Regions from separate parts of the Laceyella tengchongensis genome, predicted to be linked through region 2. Evidence: riboswitches for the same ligand, from Rfam matches in the RefSeq annotation. Region 2 holds a riboswitch; each other region holds the start of a gene.
The links. Region 2 has a riboswitch for S-adenosylmethionine ahead of metH (methionine synthase). Riboswitches for the same ligand answer to the same signal wherever they lie in the genome.

Region 1 (4,258 bases), on a different contig from region 2:
GGATGCGCGAACGGTTTGGGGTGCTGATGTCATCAGACGCGTGTCAGAGAATCGTCAAAGAGACATGCAATGCCAAAGCTCCCATTTTGCAGACTTTGTAATGAAGTCTGTTTTTTTATTCGCGGTGGGATGAATCATTTCGCCGCTTGCTAAACGATTCAAAGTTGGAATATTGTAAAAAGGAGGGGAGGGAAAGTGGATGAAGTTGGTTACTTATATGGTCAAAGCGGATGAACTCAATATTCAATCACAGGATGGGATGCTGGCCCGTTTGGGCTGGGTGCGGGACGGGCATGTGATCGATGTCGGGCTGGCACAGCAGTGCATGGAGTTGGCGCAAAACCTCGTCTTTCCTTATCGTCTCGCCACCGACATGCTTACGTTTTTGCAACGGGGCGAACAGGAGCGCGACTTTCTGCAACGATTGGATCAAGCACTGGGGCAGAGAGATTGGTTGCGCTTGCAAGTGGAAGGGGAACCGGTGGCATTAGCTTTGGCGGAAGTGGATCTATTTGCGCCGATCGCGACGCCGAGTAGCCTGCGCGATTTCTACGCATTTGAAGAACATGTACGGACATGCCGCCAAAAGCGGGGATTGGGCATGGTACCGCAGTGGTATGAAATCCCCGTTTTTTATTTTTCCAACCATCAGGCAGTGATTGGCCCGGAAGCGCCTGTGAAGAAACCGGCGTACACCAATCAGCTTGACTATGAATTGGAGATTGCCTGCGTCATCGGCAAAAGGGGAAAGAACATCAAGCGCGAAGAAGCTCTTGCCCATATCGCTGGCTTCATGATCATGAATGATTGGAGTGCCCGCGACGCCCAACTGCAAGAGGTGGCGGTCGGGCTTGGGCCGGCGAAAGGGAAAGACTTCGCCACGTCGCTCGGCCCCTGGTTGGTGACGACAGATGAATTGGAAGACTGCCGCGCCGGAGAGCGCTGGTCGCTTACGATGCGCGCGCGTGTCAATGGCCGTGAGCTATCCAAAGGGAATACCAAAGATTTGCATTGGACCTTCGCGCAAATGATTGAACGAGCGTCTGCTGAGTGCGAATTGGTACCTGGAGACGTGATCGGATCGGGCACGGTGGGCACAGGCTGCTTGTTGGAGTTAGGTGAGGAAGTCCATCCTTATCTCCAACCTGGAGATGTGGTAGAGTTGGAGATCGAACGGTTGGGATTGTTACGCAACACGATTGTGGAATGACATTTTCTTTTTAATGATTGACAAGTATCCTCGGTTAGCCCATAATAAATAAAAATATTGGAAAAACGATATCGGTTGTACGATTTTCTTATCCAGAGTGGCGGAGGGACTGGCCCGATGAAGCCCGGCAACCTCGGTATATCCTTACCGGAAGGTGCCAAATCCTGCAGTGCACATGTAGCACTGAGAGATAAGAAGAATGGTTTCGTCGTGTGCAAAAACCCTCTTCTTATCTAGAAGAGGGTTTTTTCTATATTCAAACACAATCATTTGGAGGGATTGGGATGGAACAGGTGCGAGTGGCACTGTTGGGCTTGGGAACGGTAGGCACCGGCGTGTGGAAGATGATTCAAAGCAACCAAGACGTGATCGCCCGGCGCACGGGCATGTGGGTAACGGTGGAGGCCATCTTGGTGCGCGATATCAACAAAGAACGCCAAGTGGAAGGAACGCAATCGTTGTTGACCACCAGTTTTGACGAAGTACTGGCCCGCGAGGTAGATGTGGTCATCGAAGTGATGGGAGGCGTCGAACCTACCCGTGATTATTTGCGGCGGGCAATGGAAAACGGTTGTCACGTTGTGTCCGCCAACAAGGAGTTGTTGGCCCGCCATGGGGAAGAATTGCGCTCATGGGCAAAGCGGTTTGGTGTGAAGTTGGCTTATGAAGCCAGTGTGGGCGGCGGAATTCCGATTATCGGTACGGTATCCCATTTCCTGAAGGCCAATCGCATATGTAAAGTTTCGGGAATATTGAACGGTACAACCAACTTCATATTAACCAAAATGAAGGACGAAGGTCGTACGTATGAGGACATATTGATAGAAGCGCAACAAAAGGGATACGCTGAAGCGGACCCGACGGCAGATGTCGAGGGGATCGATGCTGCCCATAAACTGTCGATTCTCTCGCGCCTCGCTTTTGATGTGCATGTGCCTGTCGATCAAATTCAGCGGGTGGGCATCACGCAGGTCTCCCCGATCGAATTGGACTTGGCCGATCAACTTGGTTTTGCGGTTAAATTGCTCGCTTCTGCTGAACAATATGGTGAAAACGGCCCAGTGTCCTGCTCGGTATCCCCGACCCTGTTGCCGCTGTCCCATCCCTTGTCCAATGTGAACGATGTGTACAATGCCGTGCATGTGGAGGGGGACTTTGTTCAGGATCTTACGCTGATCGGCCAGGGGGCGGGTGAGAAGCCGACCGCCAGTGCTGTGGTGGAGGATTTGTGCAACTTGTGGCGGCTGACGGGACAGACCGCCGGCAAAGCGGCTCCCCGCGCATTGTTATTAGAGAGTGCGGATGGAGACGGCTCGCGCTTTCATCTCTTGTCTTTTCCGTCCGCGCAAGCATCGGCTGGCCAAGTGGTCGGGCACCTGGAGCGGGCGGATCTATCGGTGCAGGCATGGAAGGCGGCGCAAGAGGGGGAAACGACGTGGTTAGCGTTGATCGCCAACGGATGGGAGCGAGGGCAAGCGGACCGCTTGTTGCGTGAGCGGAGCTTGGCAGTGACTTGGCACGCAAACCGTCCCGTTGTGGGCGGAGGAGTTCCATGGGGCTCTAAGGCGGTGCCGTTGGCTAAAGCGGCGGGCGACCAGTGAACAGGCAGAATTCAAGCTTTCGGTTTTTTAGTTAGTCTGGCGGCCACTAATGGCCGTCTTTTTTTAGGGATCACCTGCCGTCAGACCTGCGTTTTCAAATTGTTTCGGGTACAATAGGATAAGCGCATTTATTAAGGAAAGGAAAACGGCAGATGAACAAGTCAACCAAGCAAGCAAAACAGATTCGCTTGAAGCGGGGGGAGGTGATCCAGCTTCCCATCCGCCGCATCGGCATCAATGGCGAGGGCATAGGCCACTACCAAAAGCAAGTGGTTTTTGTGGAAGGCGCTGTACCGGGTGAAATCGTGGTCGCCCGCGTGGTACAAGTGGAACCCAAATTTGCCAAAGCCCAACTATTAAAAGTGAAGAAAAAATCGGCTTATCGGGTGGAACCGCCGTGTCCGGTGTATCGGGAGTGCGGTGGGTGCCAATTGCAGCACATTGACCGCCGGATGCAGAAGCGCTTGAAGCGGGAGTTGGTTGCCGAGAGTTTCGCCAGGTACGCTGGTTTGCGAGATGTGCCGATCAGCGAGACTGTCACGATGGATGAACCGTGGTCGTATCGCAACAAGGCGCAATTTCCTTTGCGGCGTATGGGCGGTCAAGTCTCCATGGGCATGTTTTCCGCCGCTTCCCACCAATTGGTTGATGCGAGTGCATGCATGGTGCAACATCCCAAGCTGAACGAAGCCCTCTACGAAGCCAAGCGACTGGTGGAGGAGTTGGGGGTGGATATCTATGATGAGCGGAAACATCGCGGCACACTCAGGCATCTGGTGGGGCGGATTGCTTTCGCCACAGAAGAAATCCAGTTGGTGTTGGTCACCCGGACGAAATCATTTCCCGAAGAAGAAGCTTTTGTGCGTGAAGTGACCCGACGGCTACCTCAAGTGAAAAGCGTAGTGCTGAACCACAATCCAGATAAAACCTCACTTGTTTTTGGAGAGGAATCCCGGCTGTTGTGGGGGAATGAGAAGCTGATTGAACGATTGGGAGAATTGACGTTTGCGTTATCCGCCCGGGCCTTCTTTCAGCTGAATCCCGCCCAGACCGTCCGGCTGTATGACGCGGTCAAACGAGCGGCTCGCCTGACAGGGACAGAAACCGTGATTGACGCCTATTGCGGAGCGGGAACCATCGGCTTGTGGTTGGCTTCTGAAGCGAAGCGTGTCATCGGCATGGATACGGTGCCTGAAGCCGTTGCCGATGCCAAGGAGAATGCCAAATTAAACGGTATCGCCCATGCCGAATATTACGTGGGTGCGGCGGAAACGCTTTTGCCCAAGTGGATCAAAGAAGGATTGCGGCCGGATGTTATCGTGGTAGACCCGCCACGGACCGGATTGGGACAGCCTTTGTTGCAGGCTCTGATGCGGACAAAGGTGCCGCGCGTGGTATATGTTTCTTGCAATCCAGCGACGTTGGCCAAAGATTGTGCGCAGTTGTT
Region 2 (4,258 bases):
ATAAAGCAGTTGGAAAAAATTACACTCCTTTATATGGAAAAATTTATATGTTTATTCCTTTATAAAATGAAATAGATGGAGTAATATAGAAATAACAAGAATTCGGAAAGGATAGGTCGCGATGAACATTTTGGAAATGAGTGAAGTGGGCAAATACATTCGTAAAGTGAGAAAGGAACGGGGATTGCGGCTGGAAGATCTCTCTGACCAGCACATCTCCACTGCCACTATCAGTAACATCGAGCGTGGCGTACCTCATGTGAACAAAGACAAAGTGTTGTATCTCATGAACAAACTGGGTTTGGATCTGAGTGAAGTGCCCGACATGATCGAAAAGGACACTGGGAGCATCGAAAGCTTGCAAGTGAAATTCACCGCGATTGAAACCATGATCCAACTTGGCAACTATCAACGCGCTTTAGCTCTGTTGTCCGATTTATCCGATGAGGTTACCTCTCAACACCAAGCGACGATTCACTACCTCAAAGGGCGCATTCATTTTATCAAGCGGGATTGGCGCAAAGCAGAAAGGGAACTGAGCGAAGCCATCCGTCTCGCTTATCAGGACCCCTACTCCCCCAAAGTCAACTTGGAGGCGGCCAGTTACTTGTGTCTGTCAGAATGCCGTATGCAACACAAGGACTGGGAGCAAGCGCTGAAATATGTTGAGCGAGGGCTGGACGCTTTAACTGATGAAGAAGAAATTTTCGAACAAATGCATGTGAAGCTTTTGCTCGCTCGGATCGAAAATCTGCAAAAACTGGATCGGGCCGATGAGGCATTGCGTGGTGTCGATGAGGTGTGGGCTCTGTTGCCGCAGATTCGCTCACGCCAGCTGATCCTCCAGACGTATGCGCTTCGGGCAGAACTCCTGCGCAAGATGAAGCTTTACCAAGATGCTATCCGCTATGCCCGCGAAGGAAGCCAAATCGCCGTGGGTAGCAGGGAGTATGGGGGGATGTTCCGATTGTGGTCGGTGCTGGCTCACTCCTATCAAGACGCGGGCCAACTGGCTGATGCAGAGGTTGCATTTGAGTTTGTGCTGGAGCTGGGAGAGCATGTGAGCGACAAAGAGGATTTGGTGCAAGCGAGCTGTTCGTTGGGACAAGTCTATCTCATGCAAGGGAAAATGGAACAAGCGCGAGATATACTGAAACAGGCTTTGGACATGGCGGAACGCATTCACCATGGTTTGTTGACCAGCACGGCACTGATCTTGTTGGGGCAAGCGATGAAAAATATGAACCATTACCTGGATGCTATCGAATATTTCCAAAGCGCTGGCAAGATTGCGGACAAAAATAAGTTAAAAGACCGCGTCTACCAGTGTTATTATGAACTGGCAGATTGTTATGAAAAAATTGGTGAAGAAGCGAAATTCCAGGAAGCGACCCAACGGATGTATCAAACGCAAAAAGAGCTCAACAAAAACAAACTGTATTTGTGAATTTGATTGACACGGTTTTGCGAAATAGCTATATTATTGAGATATAAAAATAATCTCTTATCCAGAGTGGCGGAGGGACTGGCCCAATGAAGCCCGGCAACCTGTTGGTTATTCCAATGTGGTGCTAATTCCTGTCAGAGAGTGTTCTCTCTGAAAGATGAGAGTGATAAGCGAGCGGCAAACACCTTTCATCTTTCGGAGATGAATGGTGTTTTTTTATTTTGAGGAGAGGGTGGAGCCAGCATGGCCAAGCAGTGTGTGTCTGAACGACTGAAAGAGAAGATCCTAATCTTGGATGGCGCGATGGGGACGATGTTGCAACAAGCTGCGTTGACGGCGGCGGACTTTGGGGGGGAAGCCTTAGATGGGTGCAACGAGATGTTGAACCTGACCCGCCCTGATCTCATCGAGTCGATTCACGATGCCTATTTCGCGGCGGGGGCAGATATTGTAGAAACCAACACCTTTGGGGCGACTCCCATCGTGTTAGCAGAGTATGAAAAGCCTGAATTGACGGAAGAGATCAACTTAGCGGCGGCGCGGTTGGCGGTGAAATCATGCCGCAAGTTCTCAACGCCGGAATGGCCGCGCTATGTTGCCGGGGCGATGGGTCCGACTACCAAAACGCTGTCCGTGACCGGTGGCACCACCTTTGACGAGCTGGCCCAAGGCTATTATTTGCAGGCAAAAGCTTTGATTCAAGGGGGCGTTGACTTTCTCTTGTTGGAAACATCGCAAGACACGCTAAATGTCAAAGCGGGGAGTGTGGGTATTGAGCGGGCGTTCGCTGAATTAGGTGTCACCTTGCCGGTGATGGTCTCCGGCACGATTGAACCGATGGGAACCATGCTTGCGGGACAGACGATTGACTCTTTTTATGTGTCGATCGAGCATCTCAAACCGTTTGCCGTGGGCTTGAATTGCGCGACCGGCCCCGAGTTCATGACCGACCATATCCGCACCCTGGCGGGGATGGCTCGATGCGCCGTCAGTTGCTACCCGAATGCCGGTTTGCCTGATGAAAACGGTGACTATTTGGAAACGCCGCAAGCGCTGGCCCGTAAAATGGCCGATTTTGCGGCTAACGGTTGGCTCAATATTGCCGGGGGCTGTTGTGGCACCACGCCTGATCACATCCGGGCGATGAGCGAAGCATTGGCTGGCATTAAACCACGCCAGTTGCAAGCCACACATGCTCCCGCTGTATCGGGAATTGAGGCCGTTTTCTTAGAAGACAACCGCCCCATTTTAGTTGGGGAGCGGACCAATGTTATCGGTTCGCGCAAGTTTAAACGCTTGATCGTGGAAGGGAGTTATGAGGAAGCATCAGAGATCGCCCGCAAGCAGGTGAAAGGGGGAGCCCAGGTGATCGACATCTGCCTGGCCGATCCTGACCGTGATGAATTGGCTGATATGGAGAAGTTTTTGTCGTTTGTCACCAAGAAAGTCAAAGCGCCGCTGATGATCGACTCTACTGACCCCCAAGTGATTGCCCGGGCATTAACTTATACGCAAGGCAAAGCAGTGATCAATTCCATCAACTTGGAGGACGGCGAGGAGCGCTTCCAAGAGGTGTTGCCGCTGGTGAAGCGATTTGGAGCCGCGGTGGTGGTTGGAACCATTGATGAACAGGGCATGGCTGTTTCACGGGAGCGCAAACTGGAAGTGGCATTGCGATCGTATGAATTGTTGGTGGAGAAATACGGCATTGCGCCAGAGGACATCATTTTCGATCCATTGGTGTTCCCCGTGGGCACAGGTGATGAACAGTACATTGGGTCGGCCGTGGAAACGGTGGAGGGGATCCGCCTGATCAAAGAAGCGCTTCCCGGCACTGCCACCATCTTGGGTGTGTCCAACGTCTCCTTCGGCTTGCCATTGGCGGGTCGCGAAGTCCTTAATGCCGTTTATCTGTATGAATGCACCAAAGCCGGTTTGGACTATGCCATCGTGAATACCGAAAAACTGGAGCGCTACGCTTCGATTTCGGAAGAGGAACGCCGTTTGGCGGAGCGATTGCTCTTTGACACCAACCAAGCTAATTACGATGCAGTGCTGGCTGAATTCACGGCCTTTTATCGAGACAAAAAAGTGGAAGAGAAAAAGCAATCAGACCATCTGACATTGGAGGAGCGCTTGGCGCGCTATGTGGTGGAGGGAAGCAAAGACGGCCTGTTTTCCGACCTGGATGAGGCGCTGACCAAATATAAGCCGCTTGACATTATTAATGGGCCGCTCATGGCGGGCATGGATGAAGTGGGGCGCTTGTTCAACGACAACCAACTGATTGTGGCCGAGGTGTTGCAGAGCGCCGAAGTGATGAAAGCGTCCGTGGCTTATCTGGAGCCGCATATGGACAAAGCGAAGACGCATGCCAGGGGGAAAGTGATCTTGGCGACAGTAAAAGGCGATGTCCATGACATCGGCAAGAATTTGGTGGAAATCATCATGGCCAATAACGGTTATGAGGTGGTGAACCTCGGCATCAAGGTGCCGCCGGAACAACTGATCGAAGCAGCGCGGCGTGAGCGTCCAGATATGATCGGGTTGTCAGGCTTGTTGGTGAAGTCTGCCCAACAGATGGTAGTGACTGCGCAGGATTTGCGAAAAGCTGATATTCATGTGCCGATGCTCGTCGGTGGGGCGGCGCTGTCACGCAAATTTACGGATACCCGCATCTCTCCCGAATACAATGGCCCGGTCTTGTATGCCAGAGACGCCATGAATGGCCTTGAATTGGCAAACCGTTTGATGAATCCGGAAGAACGGGATGCGCTGGAGGCCGAGTTGCGGGCGAAGCGAGTCAAATCG
Region 3 (4,258 bases), on a different contig from region 2:
GTTTGCGCCAAGATCCGCGTGGTGAGGGGGGCGTGATCTCCATCTTCATCGACAAGGTGCTGGGCCGTGAACCGCTTACCATCTTTGGTGATGGTGAACAGACCCGTGACTACATTTATGTCGAGGATATCGCTCGAGCCAACCTCAGCGCGATTGAGCGCGGGGACGGCGAAGTGTTAAATGTGGGGACTGGGGTTAGCACTTCTTTGAATGAAGTGGTTCGCCTCTTTGATGAAATCGCAGGTGTGAAGCATGAGGTGAACTACGGTCCGGATCGGGCGGGAGACATCAAGCACAGCTATTTCAACAATGAAAAAGTGCGTCGGGTGCTCGATTGGGAGCCGCGAGTGAGCCTCAGGGAAGGATTGGCCAAAACTTACGCATATTACCAAGCGGAATATCGTAAAATGGGCAAGGAACAGTAAACACTAATAAAGAACCCGCACACCCTATGCTTGAAAGAACGGGCCATGAAGATTTCATTTTTCACAATTCGGCTATTGTCAACGTGGAAAGATTACAGTATACTTGGTAACAGTAATCGGTTTGAAACATTGCTGTAATGTTACTGTCATTTTTGTAAAGTTAGTCGATAGCCGAAAATAATTGTGATTTGATACTATACACAGCAGGAGTGGTTTGCGGATGAGTTCAAAAGTAGCCTACGAGAGCAATTCGCGCGCATTCTCCGGAGAAATGAAAACGCCCGCCTCTTTCTATTTGGCATTTAAGCGCGGGTTTGAAATCGTGTTTTCCATTGGGTTATTGCTCTTCACTCTACCAGTGTTGATTTTGACGGCAATCGCGATCAAATTGGAATCACCAGGTCCCATCTTCTACAAACAGGAGCGGGTCGGTTTAAACGGCAAAACGTTTAACATCTTCAAATTGCGCTCGATGCGTACGGACGCAGAGAAAAACGGTCCGCAATGGGCTGCCAAGAATGATCCGCGCGTCACTCGTGTAGGCCAGTTCATCCGCAAAACCCGGATTGACGAACTGCCGCAGTTGATCAACATCCTGCGCGGGGATATGAGTTTGATCGGCCCGCGTCCGGAGCGACCGATGTTCACGGAGCAATTTGACAAAGAGATTCCGGGATTTAAGAAACGGTTGATGGTGAAACCGGGATTGACGGGTTGGGCTCAGGTGAACGGTGGATATGAGGCGACCCCTGCTGAAAAGTTGGAACTGGACTTGGAGTACATCAGAAATCAATCGTTTAAGATGGATTTTCAAATTTTGCTTAAAACCGTTTGGATCGTGATCTCCGGAAATGGGGCGCGTTAATGAGAAAACGGGTGGCTTTTGCTAAATCAAAGCAAAAGCCACCCGTTTTTATATACCCATCAGCCTGGTTTCCCAGGATGTAGTCAGTTTGTTAATGGTGCGCCAACGATGTTGCCTCATTTAAAAAATCAGCTTTAGGCCGAAGTACAAGAGAAGCCACAATGGGATACTTAAACATGTCGCGTTCAACACACCAATCCAAAACGATTTTCCGACAACCGTGTATTCCATGTTGGGCACCTCCAGCAGTTCAATTTGAGGATCTGTCTTTATTATACGCCAGCTTCCGCTGATTTAGTGGGGAGTAGCCGTATTGTTATCTAAATGTAATCTCGTGGTAAAAATGTGATAAATCCGTGAACAAAAAACATTTCCTGTAACAATGAAAGGTGACATTGCTCCCGTGTGGATGGTTAAGATTTTCCAGCCATAAATAACGATTGACATAATGTCTTTTATTATGATAATTTATAACTCAATAGTTAATATGTTAATAATTGAATACAGCAACATTCTCTTATCAAGAGAGGGGTAGGGACCAGGCCCGTTGAACCCTCGGCAACCATCTGAGATCCATCAGAAAGGTGCCAATTCCTGCAGATTCGTTCTGACAGATGAGAGAAAGGTGTGTCAATAGACGTATCCCTTCTTGCCATCTTCAGAGCAGAGGGATTTTTTTATTGCTTAATAAAGGTGGTGAAGCCTTAATGATTCAGATTAAAGAAGTTGTCAAGACCTATCCGGCGCGCGATGGGAGTTCGGTCGTGACTGCGCTGGACGGGGTGACGTTGACGATCAACCGAGGTGACATCTTCGGCATCGTAGGTTATAGCGGCGCGGGCAAATCGACGCTGTTGCGGCTGATCAACGGGCTGGAGATGCCGACAAAGGGTGAAGTCATCGTGGATGGGAAAGAGATTTCCCGCCTAAAAGAGAGAGAATTGCGCCAGGCACGGCAGAAGATCGGCATGATCTTTCAACACTTTCACTTGCTTTGGTCGCGGACGGTTCGCGAAAATGTGGCTTTTCCGCTAGAAGTGGCAGGGTTGCCGAAAGAGCAGATTCGCAAGCGAGTCGATCAGCTTTTGGAGCGGGTAGGACTAGCTGAACGTGCTGACGCATACCCTTCCCAGTTGAGCGGAGGACAAAAACAGCGGGTTGGCATTGCACGGGCTTTGGCCAATGAGCCGGATATTCTCTTGTGCGATGAAGCGACATCCGCGCTAGATCCAGAAACCACGGCATCTATTTTGCAACTGCTCAAGGAGATTCATCGGGAAATGGGGATCACCTTGGTGTTGATCACGCATGAAATGAGTGTGGTGCGGCAGATTTGCAACAAGATGGCGGTGATGGAAAACGGCCGGGTCGTGGAAACGGGGATGGTCTCCTCCATCTTTAGCCAACCACAACAGGCGTTGACTAAACAGTTTGTCAAAGAGCTGCAGCCTAGTACCCAAGACGATGACGCGTCAGGGGAAGTGGTTGAATTGCCGCTTGGTGATGCGGATAAGTTGGTGGCATTGGCTAAGAAGCATGGGATTCGGTTTAGTGTTGTCAGCGGGGCCATTGCAGGAGAACAGGATGACCGCTTGCGCGTAAGGGTTGATGGGACAGAGGCGCAGATGCAGGCCGTGCGCCAAGTGTTGAGTGGAGGTGAGCGGGCATGTTGACCGGTATTGATTGGAACCAAGTGTCCGTCGCACTGGGGGAAACCTTGTATATGGTGAGCATATCCACTTTGTTCACCGCGCTTCTGGGAATTCCTTTGGGAGTGATGCTTACCGTCTCGGATCGCGGTTATTTTTGGGAGAATATGTGGGTGCAACGAACGTTGGGCACGATTGTGAATATCTTCCGCGCTGTACCGTTTATTGTCCTAGTCCTTTTCTTATTTCCTGTCGCGGAGTTTTTGGTGGGAACCACGCTCGGGCCCACAGCAGCAACCGTGCCATTGATCGCTGGTGCGGCACCTTTTTACGCCAGAATGGTGGAGACTGCTCTCAGGGAAATTGACCGCGGGGTGATTGAAGCGGCGCAAGCGATGGGGGCTTCCCGTTTGCACATTATCTGGAAAGTGCTGTTGCCAGAAGCGATGCCGGCTATTGTCTCCGGATTGACCGTCACTTGCGTATCCTTGATCAGCTTCTCGGCGATGGCAGGGATTGTTGGCGGAGGTGGTTTGGGAGATGCGGCGTTTAGGTACGGCTTCCAATCGTTCAATGATGGCATGTTGTATATTTGTGGTTTGCTGTTGGTTGTGATGGTGCAGATCATTCAAATGGTAGGGGATTGGTTGGTTCGTCGCTTGGACAAACGGTGAATGGAGTAGAAGAGCCGGTCGAAGCGGGGATTTCCCGTAGCAGGGCAAGTAGACGCAACATAATCCGCCTATTCTGATCGATTTTATTAAATAAAATGATGCATGGGAGGATGGCAATGATGAAAATGAAAAGATGGATTGCGACGGGCTTGGTCGCATTGGTCGCCGCGTTTGGCGTGGGTTGCGGTAAGAAAGATGAATCGGCAGTGTTGACGGTGGGGGCGTCGCCCATTCCGCATGAGGAAATTCTGAAGTTTGTTCAACCGGAATTGGAAAAGCAGGGAGTGGAGTTGAAGATCCAAGCGTTCCAAGATTATGTGTTGCCGAATAAAAGTGTGGAAGAAGGGCAGATCGACGCCAATTTCTTTCAACACATCCCTTGGATGGAAGCCACCAACAAAGAAAAAGGGTATCACTTGGTGAAAGTGGCCGGGGTTCACATTGAGCCGATGGGCGCGTATTCCAACAAGATCAAAGACATCAGTGAACTGAAAAACGGAGCCACGGTCGCTCTACCTAACGCAACCAGTGAGATCACACGCGTCTTGCTTCTGTTGGATCAAAACAATTTGATCAAGCTGGACAATCGCGAAGGTGACAAAACGCTGAAAAACATCAAAGAAAATCCGAAAAACCTGCAATTCA

Region 1: linked by a shared signal. The riboswitch ahead of QQZ12_RS06830 (homoserine dehydrogenase) and the one ahead of metH (methionine synthase) in region 2 are both predicted to bind S-adenosylmethionine.
Region 3: linked by a shared signal. The riboswitch ahead of QQZ12_RS11860 (methionine ABC transporter ATP-binding protein) and the one ahead of metH (methionine synthase) in region 2 are both predicted to bind S-adenosylmethionine.

Annotation. Positions count from the first base shown of each region.
Region 1 covers NZ_FXTU01000002.1:640,710-644,967, reverse strand. The annotation lists gene QQZ12_RS06840 (MGDG synthase family glycosyltransferase) at 1-101, shown strand, start outside; gene QQZ12_RS06835 (fumarylacetoacetate hydrolase family protein) at 200-1,210, shown strand; SAM riboswitch class I at 1,296-1,407, shown strand; gene QQZ12_RS06830 (homoserine dehydrogenase) at 1,495-2,811, shown strand; gene rlmD (23S rRNA (uracil(1939)-C(5))-methyltransferase RlmD) at 2,964-4,258, shown strand, end outside.
Region 2 covers NZ_FXTU01000004.1:147,253-151,510, forward strand. The annotation lists gene QQZ12_RS10175 (tetratricopeptide repeat protein) at 122-1,447, shown strand; SAM riboswitch class I at 1,502-1,611, shown strand; gene metH (methionine synthase) at 1,691-4,258, shown strand, end outside.
Region 3 covers NZ_FXTU01000005.1:185,882-190,139, forward strand. The annotation lists gene QQZ12_RS11850 (NAD-dependent epimerase/dehydratase family protein) at 1-425, shown strand, start outside; gene QQZ12_RS11855 (sugar transferase) at 646-1,290, shown strand; SAM riboswitch class I at 1,805-1,911, shown strand; gene QQZ12_RS11860 (methionine ABC transporter ATP-binding protein) at 1,998-2,963, shown strand; gene QQZ12_RS11865 (methionine ABC transporter permease) at 2,957-3,613, shown strand; gene QQZ12_RS11870 (MetQ/NlpA family ABC transporter substrate-binding protein) at 3,739-4,258, shown strand, end outside.